Regions from separate parts of the Dickeya sp. CFBP 2040 genome, predicted to be linked through region 1. Evidence: predicted binding sites of a transcription regulator. Region 1 holds the regulator's gene; the other holds the start of a gene.
The links. Region 1 encodes PhoB, which activates phosphate uptake and scavenging genes when phosphate is short. Its sites were predicted from a motif close to CTGTCATAAAACTGNCNNAT; they were not measured.
Positions count from the first base shown of each region.

Region 2: a site for PhoB is predicted at 2,923-2,942, ahead of pstS (phosphate ABC transporter substrate-binding protein PstS). Genes of this name have one in related genera too.

Region 1 is NZ_JAAVXH010000084.1:86,185-91,336, reverse strand. It holds gene Dpoa2040_RS11460 (AAA family ATPase) at 1-1,347, opposite strand, end outside; gene sbcD (exonuclease subunit SbcD) at 1,344-2,576, opposite strand; gene phoB (phosphate response regulator transcription factor PhoB) at 2,887-3,576, shown strand; gene phoR (phosphate regulon sensor histidine kinase PhoR) at 3,604-4,926, shown strand; gene Dpoa2040_RS11440 (PstS family phosphate ABC transporter substrate-binding protein) at 5,009-5,152, shown strand, end outside.
Region 2 is NZ_JAAVXH010000074.1:78,157-83,308, forward strand. It holds gene pstA (phosphate ABC transporter permease PstA) at 1-641, opposite strand, end outside; gene pstC (phosphate ABC transporter permease PstC) at 641-1,621, opposite strand; gene pstS (phosphate ABC transporter substrate-binding protein PstS) at 1,754-2,794, opposite strand; gene gorA (glutathione-disulfide reductase) at 3,424-4,776, shown strand; gene glyS (glycine--tRNA ligase subunit beta) at 4,924-5,152, opposite strand, start outside.

The DNA of each region.
Region 1 (5,152 bases):
TTCCTGCAACACGTGTAAATCCTGCTGCCATTTCAACTGCTGGGGAAATTGCGTTTGCCACAAAGGAATATGGCTGCCCAGATGCTGATGGCGGCTATGTCGCTGGCGATAGGTTTCGATGTCTTGCAACCGCTGTTGTGCCTGTTCTTGCTGGCGCTGCAATCTGGCCACGCCGGCAATCAGCGTTTTTTGTTGCTCAAGCAGATTATCCAGCGTTTGCTGCTGCTGGGCGCGCTGTGCCTGCAAGGTGGCGATGCGGTGGTCAAGCGGCAGAATTCGCTCATTAATCAGGGTTTCCTGCTGCTGGCGCTGTTCGGCGTGCTGCTGACGGGCAGACAACGCTTTTTCCAGCTGTATTTTCAGTAGATTGAGTGCGTCCTGCTGGCGTCTGATCTGTTGGTGAACACTCGTCAATTGCTGGGTTAGCCGCTGCTTTTCCCGCTGCGCGCGTGCGCGCTCGTCATAGCGTGGGCGCAACTTTTCCGCCGGTTCGCTACGTTGCAATTTATCCAGTTGCGGTTGCGATTGTTGCTGTAATTGCTGTTGCGCGGTTTGCTGCTGCTGTGCCTGTTTCTGTGTCTGCTGGAGTTGCAGCAGCGTCTCGTACCAACGCTGATGCGCCAGTATTTCTTCCCGGTGCAACGACAGTGATTGCTCCTGCTGGCGGATGGCTTCCAGTTGTTGCTCCAGTTCCTGGCGCTGTTCATCGCTCAGCAATTCCAGTGTGGCGACCTTTGCCCGCAAGGTTTCCAGTTGGCTCTGGGCCTCTTTATGCTTCTCGAATACCCGCTCTGAGATCTGACCGTAGATGTCGGTGCCGGTCAGTTCTTCAAGCAGTTCGGCCCGTTGATTGGCGTCGGCGTTGAGGAAAGCGGCAAACTGCCCCTGAGACAACATCATCGATTTGGTGAAACGATCAAAATCCAGACCGGTGATATCGGCGATCATCGCCAGTTTTTCGTTCACCTTATCAGTGAGAATCTTGCCGCTGGCACACAACGCCATCTCTACTTTGGGCGGTTGCAGGTTGCCTTCCGGGCTGTTGTGGGCGCGGTGCTGGCTCCAGAAGGCGCGGTAGGCGACGTTTTTCACCTCGAATTCGACTTCGGCCAGACACTCGGCGGTGTGGCGCGTCATCAGTTCGTTTTGGCTGGGGCTGACCTTCAGGCGTGGCGTTTGGTGGTACAACGCCAGGCAGATGGCGTCCAGCAATGTCGTTTTACCTGCACCGGTGGGACCGGTAATGGCGAACAGACTATTGTTGACGAAGGGTTCGCGGGTGAAGTCGATTTTCCATTCGCCCTGCAACGAGTTAAGGTTTTTCAGACGCAGGCTAAGAATCTTCATGCGGATGTCTCCTGTCGCTGTGCGTCTATCTCTTGCATAATCCGGTTGAACAATCCTTTCAGGCGTTGCTGATGCGCCTCATCCAGGTCTGCCTCCAGCGCCAGACGCCGCTCAAATACTTCGGCAGGCTGCAACTCTTCCAACGTTTCTTTCTCCAGTTGCACCAGCATTTGTTGCTGTTGTTCTCGCGCGCGACGCAGCAGCAGCACTTCCACATTCAACGGTTCGGTCAGCGTTTGAATGTGTTGTTGCATGTCGCTCAGGTAGTCCTGCGTGGCGATCTCAATATCCAGCCACACGGGTTTGTCGCCATGATAGTCACGGAATCCGGCGAGACGGCGTTCGATCTCCGGCAAATTGCCTTTCACCAGTTGCATAGGTTGTTCAGTCGGCACCGTCAGCGCAGTGACCTCTTGTAATTTGCCCTGTTCAAAGTGCACCAGATAGACCGATTTCTCATGATTCAACTCGTCAAAGCTTAGCGGGATAGGCGAGCCGCTGTAACGGATATGCTCGCATTGCGCCACCCGCTGTGGGCGATGAATATGACCAAGCGCAATATAGTCTGCCGGGGGGAAAGCTTGTGCCGGAAAGGCGTCTAACGTGCCGATATAAATATCACGCACCGAGTCGGAAGTGGCGACGCCCACTGTGGTGAGGTGTCCGGTCATCACAATCGGCAACGCCCGACCCAGCGTGGCACGCTGTTCGCAGGCAAGCTGGTAACTGTGCTGATAATGGCTGGCGATAGCATCTTGTAATGCTTGCTGTTTTTGTGCGCCAGACTGGCCTGCCTGGCTGGTGAGCAGGTCGCGTGCGCGCAGGAATGGGATAGCACACAACAATGCGCCTGGCTCGCCGGCACGGTTGTTCAGCACCAGCACCTGCTGGTGGATATCGCCCTCAAAGCCAGCCACTACCTGGGTATTCAGGCAGGCCAGCAGCGCGCGTGATTCGTTCAGCGTGGCGACCGAGTCATGGTTGCCGCCCATCACCACCAACTGGCAACCGGTGTGCTGCAACGCGACGACAAACTGATTGTACATTTCACGGGCGTAACTGGGCGGTGCGCCGGTGTCGAACACATCACCTGCTACTATTACTGCATCAACCTGATATTGCTCAACCTGCTCAACCAGCCAGTGCAAAAATGCCTGATGCTCAGGCGCACGGCTCCGGGTATAAAAGTACTGACCGAGATGCCAGTCAGACGTGTGAATAATTCGCATGAGACTCCCTGCAGGTGAGTGCAAACGACATGTTGTTTTTGGCGGTGTTGATGGACAACGGACCATCCGGGTACCGTTGTTATGGCAAAACGCCGCGTCTTTATCATCGGCGATTATAGGTGTGCAGTTTAGGGCATGTCCCATAATATCTAGTCAACCAGCGTGATAGGGGAAAAAATAAGCGCTACGGGTGGCTCTGGTCGCGGTAGTGAGGCCGCCGCCGGCGGGGCCGATTTTTCATAAATCTGTCATAAAACTGACGCATAATGCACACCGCACGCTAACCGTGACGATTAACGGCAGGATTGATATGGCAAGACGTATTTTGGTGGTGGAAGATGAAGCACCGATTCGTGAAATGGTGTGCTTCGTGCTGGAGCAGAACGGCTATCAGCCAGTCGAGGCTGAGGATTATGATAGCGCCGTTACCCGGCTGGCCGAACCTTATCCTGAACTGGTGCTGCTGGACTGGATGCTGCCTGGCGGGTCCGGTTTGCAGTTTATCAAACATATGAAACGCGAAGCGCTGACCAGAGATATTCCGGTCATGATGCTGACCGCCAGAGGTGAAGAAGAAGATCGGGTTCGCGGCCTGGAAGTGGGGGCTGATGATTACATTACTAAACCGTTTTCGCCCAAAGAGTTGGTCGCACGTATCAAAGCAGTAATGCGCCGAATTTCGCCGATGGCGGTGGAAGAAGTGATCGAAATGCGTGGATTAAGCCTGGACCCCTCTTCCCACCGGGTAACCACGGAAGAACACGCGCTGGATATGGGACCGACGGAGTTCAAGCTGCTGCATTTCTTTATGACGCATCCGGAACGGGTATATAGTCGTGAGCAGTTGCTGAATCATGTATGGGGTACTAACGTTTATGTTGAGGACCGTACTGTGGATGTTCATATCCGCCGCTTGCGTAAGGCGCTGGAAACCAGTGGGCACGACAAGATGGTTCAGACTGTTCGGGGAACTGGATACCGTTTTTCAACGCGTTATTGATAACGTGATTCCCGGAGAAAATCTGACGTGCTAGAACGTTTGTCGTGGAAAAAGCTGGCGATGGAGCTGGCTTTTTTTTGTTTACCTGGTGTGTTGCTGGGGCTGATCATCGGTTATCTGCCCTGGTTTCTGCTGGCGTCGGTACTGGCGGCGTTGTGCTGGAACTTCTACAACCAATTGCGCCTGTCTTACTGGCTGTGGGTTGATCGCAGCATGACCCCACCGCCTGGCCGCTGGAGCTGGGAACCGCTGTTTTACGGCCTTTATCAGATGCAACTACGCAACCGCCGCCGTCGGCGTGAGCTGGCGTTGCTGATCAAACGCTTTCGCAGCGGCGCGGAATCGTTGCCGGATGCAGTGGTCATCACCACTGAAGAAGGCGGGATTATTTGGTGTAACCGTCTGGCCCAGCATCTGCTTGGTTTTCGCTGGCCGGAAGACAATGGTCAAAATATCCTCAACCTGCTGCGTTACCCTGAGTTTACCCAGTACATGCAGCAGCAGGATTTCAACCGACCGCTAACGCTAACGTTGAAAAATGCCCACCACGTAGAATTCCGTGTGATGCCTTATTCGGAAGGACAACTACTGATGGTGGCCCGCGACGTGACCCAAATGCATCAGTTGGAAGGCGCACGGCGCAACTTCTTCGCCAACGTCAGCCATGAACTGCGTACACCGTTGACCGTGTTGCAGGGGTATCTGGAGATGATGAGCGATGAATCGTTGGATGGTGCGTTGCAATCTAAGGCGTTGCACACCATGCAGGAGCAAACCCGCCGTATGGATGGGCTGGTGCAGCAATTGCTGACGCTGTCGCGCATCGAAGCCGCCGCGGCTATCGATCTCAGTGAAAAGGTAGATATTCCGCTGATGTTGCGAGTGCTCAAACGTGAAGCGGATACCCTGAGTCAAGGACGTCACGAGATTGTGTTTCGCGTCAACGAACAATTGCAAGTGTTTGGCAACGAAGAGCAGTTGCGTAGCGCGGTGTCGAATCTGGTGTATAACGCGGTTAACCATACGCCACAGGGCACCCGCATTGAAGTGTGCTGGCAGCAAACACCGCAGGGTGCAGAATTTCAGGTTAGCGACAACGGTCCGGGCATTGCTGCCGAACATCTTCCTCGCCTGACCGAGCGTTTTTATCGCGTTGACAAGGCCCGTTCACGCCAGACCGGCGGCAGCGGGTTGGGGCTGGCGATTGTCAAACATGCGCTCAGCCACCACGATTCTCGTCTGGAGATCCTCAGCGAAGAAGGGGCAGGCTCACGCTTCATGTTCACCTTACCAAATCGGTTGATTGTCAGTTCAGTGTTGAGCCAGAACGCGGCGAACCCTCAGTTGTGATAGTGGCGGTGGGGGCTTGATTGTCCCCGCTGCTGTACCGAGAATAGTGTTCCTCTGTTTTTCATCCCGTTGGAAACGACACATGATACCCATTCGTCGCCTGCTTGCCGTGCTGTTGTGTCTGTTTGGTCAGGCTGTTGCTGCGCCGCAGGCGATGCTGGCGGGCAACCTGTCCAGTGCTGGCTCCGACACGCTGGCGAACCTGATGACCTTCTGGGCGGCGGAT
Region 2 (5,152 bases), on a different contig from region 1:
ACCCCGGTGATGATGCCGGATACTGAAGCCTTCAGGGTAATGGCTGAGATCATCTTCCATTTCGGCGTCCCCAGCGCATAAGCCGCTTCGCGCAGGCTATCCGGCACCAGTTTCAGCATGTTCTCGGTGGTGCGAATCACGATAGGCACCTGCAACAGCGCCAGCGCAATCACTCCCGCCCAGCCGGAAAAGTGCTCCATTTTCGCCACCACCAGCGTGTAGACGAACAACCCCACCACAATCGATGGCGCCGACAACAGAATGTCGTTAATAAAGCGGATCACTTCAGCGATCAGCGATTTACGGCCATATTCCGCCAGATAAACGCCCGCCAGAATCCCCAGCGGCGTGCCAAACAGCGTCGCCCACAGAATCAGCAAGCCGCTGCCGACAATCGCGTTAGCCAGACCCCCCCCCGCCGTATTGGGCGGCGGCGTCATTTCGGTAAACAGCGACATCGACATGCCGTCTAAACCTTTAGTCACGGTGGACATCAGAATCCACACCAGCCAGAACAGGCCAAACGCCATGGTCAGCATCGACAGAAATAACGCGATGCGGTTTTTCTGTCTGCGCCAGGCTTGCATCTTGCGGCGGGTTTCCTGCATGTCGGAACGGTTTTCAATGCTAATGCTTGCCATCAGCGTGCTCCTTCATTTTTTGCCAGACGCATGATCATCAGCTTGGAACAAGCCAGCACGATAAAGGTAATCACAAACAGGATCAGGCCCAGCTCCATCAATGCCGCGGTATGCAGTCCGGAGTCAGCTTCGGCAAATTCGTTGGCCAGCGCAGAGGTGATGCTGTTGCCCGGCATATAGAGTGAGAAACTGTCGAGTTGATAGGTGTTGCCGATGATGAAGGTGACTGCCATGGTTTCGCCCAACGCCCGGCCCAAGCCCAGCATAATCCCGCCGATGACGCCATTTTTAGTAAACGGCAGCACGATATGCCAGATAACTTCCCAGGTGGTACAACCGATGCCGTAAGCCGATTCTTTCATCATGACCGGCGTCTGCTCGAAGACATCACGCATTACCGCCGCAATGTAGGGGATTATCATGATAGCCAGAATAACCCCGGCTGCCAGAATGCCGATGCCGAACGCCGGCCCGGAAAATAGCGTGCCGATCAGCGGAATACTGGAAAGCACATTGCCTACCGGCTGCTGGAAATAGGTGGCAAACAGCGGAGCGAATACGAACAACCCCCACATGCCGTAGACGATACTGGGGATGGCGGCCAGCAGTTCAATCGCTACGCCAAGCGGACGTTTCAGCCAGCCTGGTGCCAGTTCCGTCAGGAACAATGCGATACCAAAGCTGATGGGGATGGCAATAATCAGTGCGATCAGCGAGGTGACGAGGGTGCCGTAAATCGGTACCAGTGCCCCGAATTGCTTTGCGGGCACATCCCATTCTTTGGTCCACAGAAAGGAAAAACCAAACGTCTTAATGCTTGGCCAGGAAGCAAAAATCAGGGAAACGATAATTCCGCCCAGCAGCAGTAACGTCAACAGGGCCGCTAGTCTGACCAGCGCCCCGAAGAGAATGTCACCCTGTTTTCCTGGTGGTGTAATATTTCTTTCCACAAGTGTATTAGTTGGCTTGTGTTCAGCCATACGTCTCTCTTCTTTCAGATAACTGCGTCTTTTCGATAATGAGGACGGCTCTAATCAGTATCAGAGGTGGATACCCCGTTTCCGGTTTATCCACCTCCAGTAACTCATTCAGCCTTTCCTGACTAACCGCAATCAGTACAGTGCCTTATCGCTGCTGTCTTTAACCTGGGTTTTCCAGGCAGCGCGAATCTGGGCAACCACTTCATTCGGCAGCGTTGCGTAATCCAGCGCTTTAGCCTGTGCACCGCCCTTGTTGTAAGCCCAGTCAAAGAATTTCAACACTTCTTTGCCCTGCTCCGGTTTATCCTGCTTTTTGTACATCAGGATGAAGGTGGTGGTGGTAATCGGCCACGCGTCGTCGCCTTTCTGGTTGGTCAGGTCCTGAGCAAACGATTTGCTCCAGTCAGCACCCTTGGCGGCGTTGCTGAAAGAGACTTCTGTCGGGGTAACCGCTTTGCCATCAGCGGAAATCAGTTTGGTGTAGGTCAGGTTGTTCTGCTTAGCGTAAGCATATTCAACGTAACCGATAGAGCCTGGCAGACGTTGTACGAAAGCCGCGATGCCGTCGTTGCCTTTACCACCCAGACCGGTCGGCCAGTTTACGGTGTTGCCTGCGCCAATCTTCTCTTTCCACTCGCTGTTTACTTTCGCCAGATAGCTGGTGAATACGTAAGACGTACCAGAACCATCGGCACGACGTACGACAGCGATGTCCTGATCCGGCAATTTCACGCCTGGGTTCAGTTTGGCGATGGCAGCATCATTCCATTTTTTGATTTTACCCAGATAGATGTCACCCAGGGTTTTACCGTCCAGCGTCAACTCACCGGATTTCACGCCCGGCAGATTCACCGCCAGTACCACACCGCCGATAACGGTCGGGAACTGAATCAACCCTTCCTGAGCCAGTTTGGCATCTTCCAGCGGGGCATCCGACGCACCGAAATCAACGGTTTTAGCCAGGATTTGTTTCACGCCACCGGAAGAACCGATACCCTGATAGTTGACCTTGTTACCGGTTTCTTTTTCGTAAGAGTCAGCCCACTTTGTATAAACAGGAGCGGGGAAAGTGCCACCAGCACCGGTAATATTTGCTGCGGCAAAAGCAGAAACCGCCGTCAGAGAAAAACTTGCTGCAACAATACTGGCAATAGTGGTACGCATGAGTTTCATAATCCCTCCTGTGGGATACTTAAACGTGTAGACCCGGAGCTATTGTTTAATCAGAGTGTATGTTTAAATCAGAGTGTAGTTTGCTGGTGGAAAAAATAGGTCAATTTGATGACAGTAAAATGCAACTAATATGACATTTTTGTGACAGCTGGATCGGGTTAGACCTGTTGTGATTAGCCGTCACTTATCGATTGAGCGCCGCTCGCGGCAAAAAAAGGGGGAGACGAATCTGGAATGCCAATACCATTTTTTGTTACCCAAAGGAAAAACTTGTAGGTTCGCCTGCTTTCCATCGCTATACCATCACAACGGTAAACTCAGCCAGGTACAGGCGTTGCTGATTGATAATTCCCATCAGGAATACCTGTAAAATAAGAGCCTATCCCCTTAAACCGGTTGTAGCTGGATTTGCCTATCGCATCAATTTTCAAAACCGTTGCGAATCGCCACGCATTTCTTCATACAATCCCGCTTTCTGTCTTTGCCGGATCCTGCTCGCTGGCGTTACACTTTTCGCTAGCATGACTCGTTGATTCGTACTCCGCTATCCGCGCCAGCATCGGGTGTGGTGGCAGGAGTGGTCTGTTTACTTGTATCGAACATTTATTGAAAGCAAGCGTGGAGCCCTGATGACCAGACATTATGACTATCTCGCCATTGGTGGCGGCAGCGGCGGCATTGCTTCCGTCAATCGTGCAGCCATGTATGGAAAGAAATGTGCGCTGATTGAAGCCAGGTACCTGGGAGGCACCTGCGTCAATGTCGGGTGCGTACCGAAGAAGGTCATGTGGCACGCCGCCCAGATTGCTGAAGCCATTCACCACTACGGGCCGGATTATGGTTTTGATGTCACCGTTAATCAGTTTAACTGGGATACGTTGCTGAAAAACCGTAGCGCCTACATTGACCGTATTCATCAGTCCTACAATAACGTGCTGGGGAAAAATCAGGTCGAGGTGATTCAGGGCTTTGCCCGTTTCGTGGATGCGAAAACGGTGGAGGTGAACGGCGAGCGCATCACCGCCGACCATATCCTGATTGCCACCGGTGGCCGGCCAACGCGCCCGGACATCCCCGGTGCGGAGCACGGTATTGATTCCGATGGTTTCTTTGCGTTGACGGCGTTGCCGCAGCGGGTTGCCGTTGTTGGGGCCGGTTATATCGCGGTGGAAATCGCCGGTGTGCTGAACGCGCTCGGTGCCGATGTTCACCTGTTTGTGCGTAAACATGCGCCGCTGCGCCAGTTCGACCCGCTGATTGTAGACACGCTGGTTGAAGTGATGAATACCGAAGGCCCGGCGCTGCATACCGAATCTATCCCCAAAGCGGTGGTGAAAAACGCCGACGGTAGCCTGACGCTGCAACTGGAAAGTGGGCACGAACAAACCGTGGATTGCCTGATTTGGGCGATAGGGCGCGAACCGGCAAACGATAAGATCAATCTCGACGTGGCGGGTGTGGCGCGCAACGAAAAAGGCTACATCGTGGTGGATAAGTTTCAAAACACCAGCGTGCCTGGCATCTATGCGGTGGGCGATAACACCGGTGCCGTTGAGTTAACGCCGGTTGCGGTGGCGGCGGGGCGTCGTTTGTCTGAGCGGCTGTTCAACAACAAGCCGGACGAGCATCTGGATTACACCAATATCCCAACGGTGGTGTTCAGCCACCCGCCTATCGGCACCATTGGGTTGACTGAGCCGCAGGCGCGCCAGCAGTACGGCGACGATCAGGTCAAGGTTTACAAATCTGCCTTTACCGCCATGTACACCGCAGTCACGCAGCACCGCCAGCCGTGTCGTATGAAGCTGGTGTGCGTGGGACCAGAAGAGAAAATCGTTGGCGTGCACGGCATCGGCTTCGGCATGGATGAAATCCTGCAGGGTTTTGCGGTGGCAGTAAAAATGGGTGCGACCAAAAAAGACTTCGACAATACGGTGGCGATTCACCCGACGGCGGCAGAAGAGTTTGTGACCATGCGATAACCCCGAAACCGCTATGTAACTACGTCGCGGTAGTCATTAGGGGAAGGGGTGCCTTGCTCTGATTGATAACAGTGGTCAATAGCGCTTAATGACAAAAAGCCTCCGTTAAAAGGAGGCTTTTGCGTGTGAATAAAACTATCTGCACACTTATTGCAACACCGAAATATCCGCGACTTTCAGGAACAGGTTGCGCAGTTCGTTGAGCAGCGTCAGGCGATTGATGCGCACCTGCGGATCGTCGGCGTTTACCATTACTTTATCGAAGAAGTTATCGACTGACTCACGTAACTGTGCCAGTTCCGCCAGTGCTTCCTGATAACGCCCCTCGGCAAACCACGGTGCCAGCTTGCTGGTCAGCGCGGTAACATACGTCGCC